3 regions of the Bacillus sp. GW821-FHT01G09 genome follow, and region 1 is predicted to be linked to each of the others. Evidence: riboswitches for the same ligand, from Rfam matches in the RefSeq annotation. Region 1 holds a riboswitch; each other region holds the start of a gene.

Region 1 (3,946 bases):
AGCGTGCTCCCGCCTTTTTGATCGCGATATCCTTCAAGCGTTGCCATGCCTCTCAGCCGATATGCTGGGGATTCTGTTATTAATGGCTGATTTTGCGGGGAAAAAGAAGCGATGCTGATCAGCTTTCCTTCAAAAAACGCGCCGAGATGAAAGGAGCCTTTTGCATGATCCTCTTCATATTTGCATTGTTCAATGGATTGATGGGGACGCAGAATACGGTGCCGGATTTCATATGTATCTTCCGCGGAAATGGTTTTGACTTCGAGCATAATGTTCCTCCTCATGACTGTTTTTCTATATCGTAACACGAATCCCGTTGAAAAAGACCGCCCGATTGGATCAGACAGTCTTTTAAGGGATTAATGCAAAAAGATATTTTGGCGCTGCTCATCTTTTTGCTGAATATATGAAGTAAGCTCAGCGGTTAAGTCAGATCTGAGGAAAGGCGTTATCAAGTAGATGCCGTTAAACAGCTCGCATGCCGTATCCAGCAGGGAGCGGGCAATCGCAAGGCCTTCCGCCTTTTGCTTTTCTTTATCTTCACCGGCATGGGCCATTTTTTCGCGAATCGTATCAGACAGCTTAATGCCGGGAATTTCATTATGGATGAATTCGGCATTCCGGCTGCTTGTCAACGGCATGATGCCGATATAGATCGGTGTCTTCAGATGTTTTGTTTCGTTATGGATATCGACAAGCTGCTGCTCGGAATAGACAGGCTGAGAAACAAAATAATCTGCGCCGCAATCTATTTTTTTCTCAAGCCGTTTTACCGCTTTATCCAGATGGCGGACGTTAGGATTAAATGCAGCGGCAACTGAGAAATTCGTTTTCTTGCCGAGCGGTTTTCCAGACAGAGACAGACCTTCATTGAATTGTTTGATCAGCCTGATTAAATCAAAAGATGTTAAATCATATACAGACGTCGCACCAGGAAAATCCCCGATTTTAGAAGGGTCACCTGTAATCGCAAGCACGTCATTCAGCCCTAACGTATCAAGGCCCATTAAATGTGACTGTAAGCCGATAATGTTACGGTCACGGCACGTAATATGGACAAGGGAACGCATATCGAGCTGCTGCTTGACAAGGGCGCCGCAGGCAACATTGCTGATCCGCGGGGTCGCCAGAGAATTGTCGGCGAGTGTCAGGGCATCGATTCCCGCTTCTTTTAATTCAGCAGCCGCCGATAGAAATTTGTCAAAGCTTAGTTTTTTCGGCGGGTCCAGTTCTACGATAATAGAGCGTTTTTTCGCTGCGATCTCATCCAGACCGGGCTCGGTTCGCTCGTGATGAACAGAAATGAATTCTTTTGCCCGGGTTTTGACTTCTTTTTCCGTAATCGGAGCCAGCCCGCCAACCGCTTCCGCCATCGCCCTGATGTGATTCGGCGTTGTGCCGCAGCAGCCGCCGATAATCCGCGCACCTTGCTTACGGAATTCTGACGCGCTGTTTTGGAAATACGTGTCGTCTGTTTCATAGACGAGCCGTCCCTCTTCAAGCGAAGGAAGGCTGCTGTTCGGATAAACGGATAAGAATACGTCATCAAAAATCGGCACTTCGCTGAGCGCTTCAATCATGTGATAAGGGCCGAGGCGGCAGTTAATGCCGACAATATCAGCTCCGAGATCCGCAATCGAGCGCAATGCGTCAGAAAGCGGCGTTCCGTCCTGCAATACGCCTTGCTCGTGCATGGAGACATTGAGCATAATCGGAAGATCAGTCTCTTTGCGCGCGATTTTCAGCACTTCACGGGCTTCTTCCAAATCATAATACGTTTCTAACAGCAAGCCATCCGGCTCTTCATGCAGCAGCAGGTACAGCTGCTCGCGGAAGCTGCGCTTAATTTCGTCAAGACTGTACGCGTTTTTATTAAATGTGCGTATGCCGCCCATCGTTCCAAGCACGTATGCATCGCCTGCTGAAGCCCGCGCGATCTTTACGGCCTCCTGATTCATTTTTTTGATGTCATCCTCAAGCCCGTGTCTGGATAATTTAATATAGTTGGCCCCGTACGTATTCGTTTGAATAATGTTGGCTCCCGCTTCAACGTACGCTTTATGTATGCGCTGAATTTCCTCCGGCTTTGAAATATTGAGCTCCTCAAAACACCTGTCAATGCCATAGGAGTAGAGGAGCGTCCCCATGGCGCCGTCACCGATTAACACCTGTCTTTGCAAATCTTCTAAAAGTCCCATTGTCTGCCTCCTTTATTCACATCAGCAAGGAAAAAAGAGAAATAAAAAAAGTCCTCTTAAGAAGAAGACTTTGTCAGTGATTTTGTCTCTTCTTATCTTCCAAGCTGTTCGAGCTTGCTGGATTTAGCACCTTGGTCATGGCTGATCGCCATTACACCGGTTGCTGAAGCTTCGTCGGGCCAGTCCCTCTGCTTCTCTTGATAAGAACGGATATGAAATTTTCGTGTCAGGAAGTGCCAAAAGATACCTGGCGTTTTTCCCTTTCTCCAAATTTACCGAAAATAAAGACAATAATCAATAGGAATCAGAAAATTTATCTGAAATTTATAAATTGAACGTCAACTGGTAAATCTGCTCCCCGCACAGCTGAGATAATCTGCTGCAGGTCATCTTTGTTTTTTCCGGTGACACGCACTTGATCATCCTGCACCTGAGACTTTACTTTCAGTCCGGAGTTTTTGATGATTGTATTGATTTTTTTTGCGTTGTCCTTGTCGATGCCTTGAACAAGCTTTGCACGCTGGCGTACCGTTCCGCCTGACGCGTTTTCAACCTTGCCGTAATCAATGTTTTTTGTCGGAACGTTTCGTTTAATCAATTTGCTGACCAGCACATCTTTCAGCTGGCTTAATTTGAATTCGTCATCGGAAACGAGGACCAGCTCCTCTTTATCTAAAGAAATGTCGCTTTTGCTGCCTTTAAAGTCATATCGGGTACTGATTTCTTTCAGTGCGATTTGGATTGCGTTTTGCACTTCAGGCAATTCCACCTTGGATACAATATCAAATGAACTTTCTTTTGCCATATGAAAACCTCCATAACATTTAACTTATGTGTTGATTATAGTAGAATAAAGAGAAACTTCCAACAGAACAAAGAATCAATTTGTGATGATTGGAAAAAATGTTAACAAAATCCGCAGAGATTAAGCGGAACAGGAAGGACGATAGCATGAGACCAGGGCAGCAATTAACCTTGAGTATAGATCACCAAACCGACTTCGGTTACTTTTTAACCGATGGGGAAGATACGATTCTCTTACATAACAGTGAAATGACTGAGGATATCGAGGACAGAGACGAAGTAGAAGTCTTTATATACGTCGACCAGCAGGAAAGGCTTGCGGCCACGATGAAAATTCCGGTCATCAGCGCGGATGAATATGGCTGGGTTGAAGTGGTGGATAAAGTGGAAGATATGGGCGTATTCGTTGATGTCGGTTTATCGAAGGACGCACTAGTCGCAACTGAGCATTTGCCGCCGTACGAAGATGTCTGGCCGCAAAAAGGGGACAAACTTTACTGTATGCTGAAGGTGACGAACCGGGGGCGCATGTTTGCGAAACCAGCGCCGGAAGATATCATCAGCGAACTGTTTAGCGACGCTTCAGAAGATCTGATGAATAAAGAGCTGACAGGTACGGTGTACAGGCTGATCGCATCGGGTTCATTCGTGATCACGGATGACGGTATCCGCTGTTTTATTCACCCGTCAGAAAGAAAAGAGGAGCCAAGACTCGGTTCAAGAGTCACAGGCCGGGTGATTCAAGTGAAAGAAGACGGTTCAGTCAACTTGTCGCTGCTTCCGAGAAAACAGGATGCAATGTCTGTTGATGCTGAGTGCATTCTAACGTATATGAGAATGAGAAACGGTGCCATGCCGTACAGTGACAAAAGCCAGCCTGACGATATCAGAGAACGTTTTAATATGAGCAAAGCCGCCTTTAAACGCGCGCTGGGCCATTTGAT
Region 2 (3,946 bases), on a different contig from region 1:
CTTCCACAGCACCTGAGGAGAAAAATAACGGCTGTCCGGGTAAAGCGTCTCTGTGGAATACTCGATGTCCTCCCGTTCAACTGTTAGAACACTGCCAGTTACACTCACGACCGCTACCCTCGCATTGCCTGTGCCAATATCAAAAACGAGATAGCCTTTTTGTTTTTTCATTCTCTTAGCCTCCTTTCTTATACCCCTGTTTTCAGTTCGTCCTTGTTATATATTGTCGGAATATTAAGAGTTTTTTCACCCTTCCACTTTTTGAGGGCTTTATTCAGTATCGTCACGTGATGATCCTCCACTTCAAATGTTGCTCCAGCGAGATGCGGTGTTGCCAGAACATTAGGCAATGAAATCAATTCATAATCTGATTCCTCTGGAGGTTCATGATAAAAAACGTCTAATATCGCACCTCTGATTTTATGTTCTTTTAATACAGATAAAAGATCTTCACGGTTTACAACAACTGCTCTTGAAGTATTGACGAAAATCGCACTCTGTTTCATCAGATCAAAATACTTCCGATCAATAAGTCCAAGTGTTTCCTCAGTACGAGGCAGATGGACAGAAACGATATCACTGTCTGAAAACACCGTTTTAAGAGATACTTTTTCATACAGCGGATGATCGTCTTGAATGTATGGATCGTAATACTTTATTTTACAGTCAAACGCAGTCAGCAGTTTTGCAATCCTTTGGCCAACCGCCCCGAACCCAATCATGCCAACCGTTTTTCCTGATAATTCATTTCCTTTAAATTTGACATAAGCCTGTAGGTAATCCCTGTCCCACTTTCCATCCTTCAGCCATTGATTCGAGACGCTGGTATGGCGGAGAAAGGTAATCACATTTCCAATAAACATTTCAGCAACGGCTTGTGCATTCCGCCCTGGTGTATAAAAAACAGGTATGCCTCTTTTTGAAGCAGCTGCCACATCCACATTGGAGGGCATTCCCCTGCAAACACCGACAAATGAAAGTTCGGGAACAGAAGCAAATACGCTGTCTGTTACCTGATCAAGCTCAGTAATCAAGCCTGTCGCATTTGTTGCTTTTAGCAGCTGAATGAGTTCATCTTCCCGATATGCCCGGCCTTGTTCCTTCCAAGATTGATAAGCAACTGAGCCAAACAAGTTTTCAAGCTCTTTTCGTCCTTCTTCGTTGTACGGTGCTGTAACCAAAACCGTCATGGTGCAAAACATCCTTTTCATCGTATTTTTTCATAAAAAAAATCTCTTTCCGCAGATGGAAAGAGATTCATATATAGGCGCGCTCTGTTACAGGCAGACGCCGGTATAAACCTTGCTTTCCTATCTTTCAAGCTGACGCTTGCTGGAATTGGCACAATAATGTTGCCGAGGTTTCATAGGGCCAGTCCCTCCACCTCTCTGGATAGAAAATGTTGAGTATGTAATTTTCAGAATAAAGAATACGTTTATCATAAAGAAGTCTCAGATTGATGTCAATCTCTTTTTTCAGAATTGACGTTATGATCCGAAATGTTATAATTCTTACAAAATATCTAACTAGAGAGAGGAACTGGGCCATGAAATCTTTTGCCACACAACAAAACGGCATTTTCAAATCCGTTTGCTCGCTGGACTGCCCGGATCAGTGCGGATTGTTAATACATAAAAAAGACGGGAAAATCGTAAAAGTGCAAGGAGACCCTGATCATCCTGTCACAGCCGGAAACATATGCAACAAAGTCCGGAATATGACGGAGCGCATATATGATGAAAAGCGGCTGACTACACCGCTCAAACGAACAGGTGCTAAAGGCCAAGCGATATTTGAACCGATTTCTTGGGAAGAGGCAATCGATACGATCACCTCCCGCTGGAAACAGCTGATTGATGAAGAGGGAGCTGAAAGCATACTTCCTTACAGCTTTTACGGAAATATGGGGAAATTGACAGCTGAAGGAATGGACCGCCGCTTTTTTTACCGCATGGGGTCAAGCCAGCTTGAACGGACGATTTGCAGCAAAGCGGGATCTGAAGGCTATAAATATACAATGGGCATAAGCGCGGGAATCGATCCTGAGGAAACCGTTCATACAAAACTATTTATTTTTTGGGGAATCAACGCGGTCAGCACAAATATGCACCAAATTACGATCGCCCAAAAAGCGCGAAAACAAGGTGCCAAAATTGTCGTGATCGATGTGCATAAAAATCAAACAGGACGTCTCGCAGATTGGTTTATTCCGATAAAGCCGGGAACCGACAGTGCACTTGCTCTTGGCATCATGCACATTTTATTTAAAGAAAATATGCATGATGAAGCATTTCTGTCCGAGTACACGGTTGGCTATGAAGACCTCCGTGAACACGTGAAACAATATGATCCTAAAAAGGTATCGACGATCACCGGTGTCAGTACCGAAGATATTTACCGACTGGCAAAAATGTACGGGGAAACCTCCCCTTCTTTTATCAGAATCGGAAACGGACCCCAGCATCACGATAACGGCGGGATGATTGTAAGGACGATTGCCTGTCTTCCGGCGATCACCGGCCAATGGCTGCACACAGGGGGCGGCGCAATTAAGCATAACAGCGGAATTTTAGAATATAACACAAATGCCTTGCAGCGGCCCGACTTATTGAAAGGGCGCACCCCGAGGTCGTTTAATATGAATCAGCTTGGCAAGGTGCTTTTGGAAACAGACCCGCCGATTCGCTCTCTATTTATTTACGGAACGAACCCTGCCGTCGTCGCACCCGAAGCAAACAAAGTCAGACAGGGCTTGCTGCGGGAAGACTTGTTTACTGTGGTTCATGATTTGTTTTTAACGGAAACGGCTGCATATGCGGACATTGTACTGCCTGCAACATCCGCTTTTGAAAATACTGATTTTTACACCTCCTACTGGCACCATTACATTCAGCTTCAGCAGCCGGTGATTGAGAGATATGGGGAAAGCAAGTCTAACACTGAGGTTTTCCGATTACTGGCTGAAACCATGGGATTCACAGATCAGGAGCTTAAAGATTCAGATGAAGAATTAATCCGCCAGGCGCTTGACCATCCAGATAATCCGCATTTGGCAGAGATTGATTACGATGCACTTGCTAAGCATTCATTTATGAAAGCGAAACGCGAAAAGCCGCTGTTTCCGGGCGAACTTCCAACGCCAAGCGGAAAAATAGAATTATATTCAGAAAAAATGAAACAAGACGGCTTCCCTGCTTTACCGACATATACACCTCTTGTAACCGATAATGAACATCCGTTTATGTATGTTCCGGGGCCAAACCATAATTTCTTAAACTCAACATTTTCCAATAATGAAAAACACATCAAGCTTGAAAAGACGCCAAAGCTCTTTATCAACACAAAAGATGCTGAAGAACACGGAATCGTTGATGGGGCACCTGTACGAATTTGGAACAGCCGGGGAGAATGCCAGCTGACCGCTGCAGTTGGAGAACAAGTGCTGCCAGGTGTCGTTGTCAGCCAAGGATTATGGGCGGATGAACAAGGAAAAAAACAGCTTGTAAACGCGCTAACCCCAGACCGATTGTCCGATATGGGCGGCGGCGCCACCTTTTTTTCAGGCCGTGTACAGATTGAAAAGGTTTGAAAAATAATGAAACCCGGAGTATGCCAAGCCCGTATAACATAACATTGACATAATGGAGGCATACACATGGACGTTTTTTTAGGAATTGGTATTGCTTTGGCAGGATATTTTATCGGTGAAGGCTTAAAGCAGATGAACCATACAAAAGGTAGTGAACAAAATGATATCTTGCTTATAAAAGAACGGGATATTTACTTTTACATCGGACTTTTTTTAGGAATAACAACGACTGAAGCAAAACAGTTAGCTGGAGACATGGCAGACCTGCCTTACATTGAAATAAACGGAAAAAAATATGTCCAGAAACATATGTTAAAAGATTGGACATTCACATTAGTTGAAAAACATCAGGGTGAA
Region 3 (3,946 bases), on a different contig from region 1:
CGTTGATGAATTGAAGTCCATCGGCATGCAGGATGCAGCCATTGATGAAAACGGCTATGTCATGGCAACTCTTCCCTCCAATACTGAAAAAGACGTGCCGACAATCGGCTTTCTCGCTCACGTCGACACCGCTACAGACTTTACCGGCAAAAACGTGAATCCGCAAATCATCGAAAGCTATGATGGAAAAGACATCGTTCTCAACAAGCAGCTGCAGGTCACCCTGTCACCTGATCAATTCCCTGAGCTGTCCGGCTATAAGGGCCATACACTCATCACCACAGACGGCACCACCCTTCTCGGCGCAGACAATAAGGCCGGTATCGCTGAAATCATGACAGCCATGGATTACCTCATCAAACACCCTGAAATCAAGCACGGCACAATCAGAGTCGCCTTTACGCCTGATGAAGAAATCGGAAGAGGGCCGCACAAATTTGATGTGAAACGGTTCAATGCATCCTTTGCCTACACGGTTGACGGCGGGCCGCTCGGCGAGCTTGAATACGAAAGCTTCAATGCCGCTGCCGCAAAAATTACGATTAAAGGCAACAACGTACATCCCGGAACAGCTAAAGGGAAAATGATCAACTCTGCGAAAATCGCGATGAAGCTGAACAGCCTGCTGCCGGCAGACGAAGCGCCTGAATATACGGAAGGCTATGAAGGCTTCTATCACCTGCTGTCGATTCAAGGAGACGTAGAGGAAACAAAGCTCCACTACATTATTAGAGACTTTGACAAAGAGAATTTCCAAAACAGAAAAGAAACAATGAAGCGTGCCGTTGAAGAACTTCAAAACGAATACGGGCAAGACCGGATTCTGCTGGATATGAACGACCAATACTACAACATGAGAGAGAAAATTGAACCTGTCATCGAAATCGTCAACATTGCCAAGCAAGCGATGGAAAACCTCGGCATCGAACCGAAGATTTCCCCCATCCGCGGCGGCACCGACGGATCGCAGCTGTCCTACATGGGGCTTCCGACGCCAAACATCTTTACAGGCGGGGAAAACTTCCACGGCAAATTTGAATACATCTCAGTTGATAATATGGTCAAAGCCGTAAATGTCATCGTTGAGATTGCAAAGCAGTTTGAAGCGCAAGCCTAATGCCAAAAGCCAGTCCAAAAAAGGACTGGCTTTTTTGTGTGAAAATGAAACATTTTAAACGCGTCCTCCGTAAAACAAGTATCAACAAATGAGGAGGAAAAACAATGACAAAACATGCAATCGCTGCAAAGAGTCTCTTGAAAAAATGGATCATTTCCAGGCCGCTTAACATGCAAAAGAAATCCAGCCCATTTCAAAAAATCAGAAAAATGTTCAAACGCTTCTTCAAATAAAACATTCAAATCCCCAAGATACAATCCGTATTCACCCGTACCGCCCAAATGCTCCGAAATTTGGGTTTTTTGTGTTCAATTCCGCAAAATAGGGTATAAACCAAACAAGCAAGAAAACAGCACCTAAAAACAGGTAATTTGAATTACGGAAACTTAGGTTAAAAGTTATATAAAGGAATTTATTTTATCGTCGATAGTAACTATAGAACCAATCATCAACAAGAGCAAACAGCGTGATTCAAGACTATTTTCAGGTCATAAGGTTATACTGTTTTAGAGGGACAGTTTCTTGTTATTTATTGATTTAGAATTTTTTGAATACTTTTTGGCATTTTATCCGTACAATAGAGAGTACCAAAACTTTTTTTGGGAGGTATGTAATATGATCCTATTTATTATCATCGCATTATGCGGCTATCTTCTTTTTTCTTTCAGCAAGGACAATCGCCGCAAACCGCAAAAGACAAGCCCTCTGCCAGCAGCCGCACCTCATCACAACAACCTAATCGACCTTGACGCCATCCGCCAAAAACGCCGGATGCATCTTTCCTAATTCTATATTTCAAACGAAAAGGCTGCTGAATCACGCAGCCTTTTAAAATTGTTTTGATTTAGAGCCTGAAACCTTTTCGCCACCTATCCGTAATTTCATACAAGGCAAACCCAAAGGAGACTTCAGCAATGATCGAGTTATTTATGAAACAAAAAATGTTCTCATTTAAAGATGCATTTCACATTTATGACCGGGATGAACAAGAAACATTCAAGGTGGAGGGGCGTTTTTTCTCGTTAGGAGACTCATTACAAATGACAGACTCATCTGGGAAAACGCTCGTTTCCATAGAACAAAAACTAATGTCTTTATTGCCGCGCTATGAGATTTCAATTGGCGGGAAAACAGTTTGTGAGGTAACGAAGAAAGTAACGTTTTTCAAACCGAAATTTGTGATTTCCGGGCTTAACTGGGAAATCGATGGTGATTTATGGAGGGATGAATTCCAGCTGACGGACGGGGAAAATGTCCGGATGTCAGTGAGCAAAAAGTGGCTAAGCTGGGGTGATTCCTATCACTTGGAGATTGCAAACGAGGAAGATGTTCTGATTTGCACTGCCATCGCTATCGTGCTTGATATGGTTTTATATAACGATGAAGATGAAAGTATTCTCTAAAAAGCATTGACAATTGATCCAAAAGTAATAATATTAAGATAATTGAAATCTGAATATGAAGTTATACCTTATCAAGAGAGGTGGAGGGACTGGCCCTATGATACCCGGCAACCGCTGTTTCAAACAGAATGGTGCTAAATCCTTAAGAACATTGCGTTCTTGCAGATGAGGCGGAGATTTGATCGTTCAAGCTCTTCCTTACACAAAGGAAGAGCTTTTTACATGCTCAATATTTCAGAAAAGAGGCGAATAACATGGCTCAACAAACGAATGTTGCAGGACAAAAAACAGAAAAACAACGCAAAGCACCTTTCCGCGCCGATCATGTCGGCAGTTTGCTTCGTTCCGTTCCGGTAAAGCAAGCCCGGCAAAAAAAAGCGGCTGGTGAGATGACAGCAGAACAGCTTCGTGATATCGAAAATCAAGAGATCATCCGCATCGTGGAAAAACAAAAAGAAATCGGTCTCGATGTGGTAACAGACGGGGAATTCCGGCGTTCTTGGTGGCATTATGACTTCCTGGAAGGGCTTGACGGTGTGGAACCGTTCATCCCGGCTAAGGGGATTCAGTTCCATAACACAAAAACGAAAGCGCGCAGCATCAAAGTGACGGGAAAACTCGATTTTACGAGCCACCCAGCGCTTGCTGATTATCAATTTTTACATGAGATTGCCGGTAACGCGACGCCAAAATTGACCATTCCCAGCCCAAATATGCTGTTTTTTGGCGAAAAAGCGGATAAAGGGATTTATGACGATCAAGAGGAATATTTTCATGATCTGGCCCAAGCGTACAAAAAAGCAATCAAAGCCTTCTATGATGCTGGCTGCCGTTATCTCCAGCTCGATGATACGTCATGGTCTCTCTTCTTTGAGGAAAAAGGCAGAGAGGTTGTCCGGGCGCTCGGCGGCGATCCAGAAACATTGCCTGCCTTGTTTGCCAAAACGATTAACGATGCAGTGGCAGACCGGCCTGGCGATTTAACGATCACAATGCACATTTGCCGCGGCAACTTCCGCTCAACCTGGGCGGCATCAGGAGGGTACGACGCTGTAGCGGAAACGATTTTGGACGGCTTAAACCTTGACGGCCTGTTCTTGGAATACGATGATGACCGCTCCGGAAACTTTGATCCGCTCCGTTTTGTGAAGCGCAAGGATCTGCAAATTGTGCTCGGCTTGATCACATCGAAATACGGCGAGCTTGAAAATCCTGAGGATGTGAAACGCCGTATCAATGAAGCCGCGCGTTTTGTCAGCTTGGACCAGCTATGCCTGAGCCCGCAGTGCGGTTTCGCCTCTACAGAAGAAGGCAACCTTCTGACAGAGGAGCAGCAATGGGCAAAGCTTCGCCATGTCATCGACATTGCCAACGATGTGTGGAGATAATCTATCATTGACAGAAATAGAAAATGTGTGAATAATAG

Evidence for each region. Region 1 has a riboswitch for S-adenosylmethionine ahead of AC07VD_RS06535 (bifunctional homocysteine S-methyltransferase/methylenetetrahydrofolate reductase). Riboswitches for the same ligand answer to the same signal wherever they lie in the genome.
Region 2: another riboswitch for S-adenosylmethionine. It lies ahead of AC07VD_RS13525 (2-hydroxyacid dehydrogenase); the one in region 1 lies ahead of AC07VD_RS06535 (bifunctional homocysteine S-methyltransferase/methylenetetrahydrofolate reductase).
Region 3: another riboswitch for S-adenosylmethionine. It lies ahead of AC07VD_RS04190 (5-methyltetrahydropteroyltriglutamate--homocysteine S-methyltransferase); the one in region 1 lies ahead of AC07VD_RS06535 (bifunctional homocysteine S-methyltransferase/methylenetetrahydrofolate reductase).

What each region holds. Positions count from the first base shown of each region.
Region 1 is NZ_JBWKWL010000002.1:227,098-231,043, forward strand. It holds gene AC07VD_RS06530 (GNAT family N-acetyltransferase) at 1-269, opposite strand, end outside; gene AC07VD_RS06535 (bifunctional homocysteine S-methyltransferase/methylenetetrahydrofolate reductase) at 360-2,198, opposite strand; SAM riboswitch class I at 2,288-2,405, opposite strand; gene AC07VD_RS06540 (YajQ family cyclic di-GMP-binding protein) at 2,512-3,003, opposite strand; gene AC07VD_RS06545 (CvfB family protein) at 3,102-3,946, shown strand, end outside.
Region 2 is NZ_JBWKWL010000004.1:32,599-36,544, forward strand. It holds gene AC07VD_RS13520 (FGGY-family carbohydrate kinase) at 1-171, opposite strand, end outside; gene AC07VD_RS13525 (2-hydroxyacid dehydrogenase) at 189-1,211, opposite strand; SAM riboswitch class I at 1,308-1,399, opposite strand; gene AC07VD_RS13530 (molybdopterin oxidoreductase family protein) at 1,547-3,589, shown strand; gene AC07VD_RS13535 (hypothetical protein) at 3,656-3,946, shown strand, end outside.
Region 3 is NZ_JBWKWL010000001.1:833,963-837,908, forward strand. It holds gene pepT (peptidase T) at 1-1,117, shown strand, start outside; gene AC07VD_RS04175 (hypothetical protein) at 1,222-1,350, shown strand; gene AC07VD_RS04180 (hypothetical protein) at 1,640-1,903, shown strand; gene AC07VD_RS04185 (LURP-one-related/scramblase family protein) at 2,032-2,520, shown strand; SAM riboswitch class I at 2,586-2,692, shown strand; gene AC07VD_RS04190 (5-methyltetrahydropteroyltriglutamate--homocysteine S-methyltransferase) at 2,775-3,908, shown strand.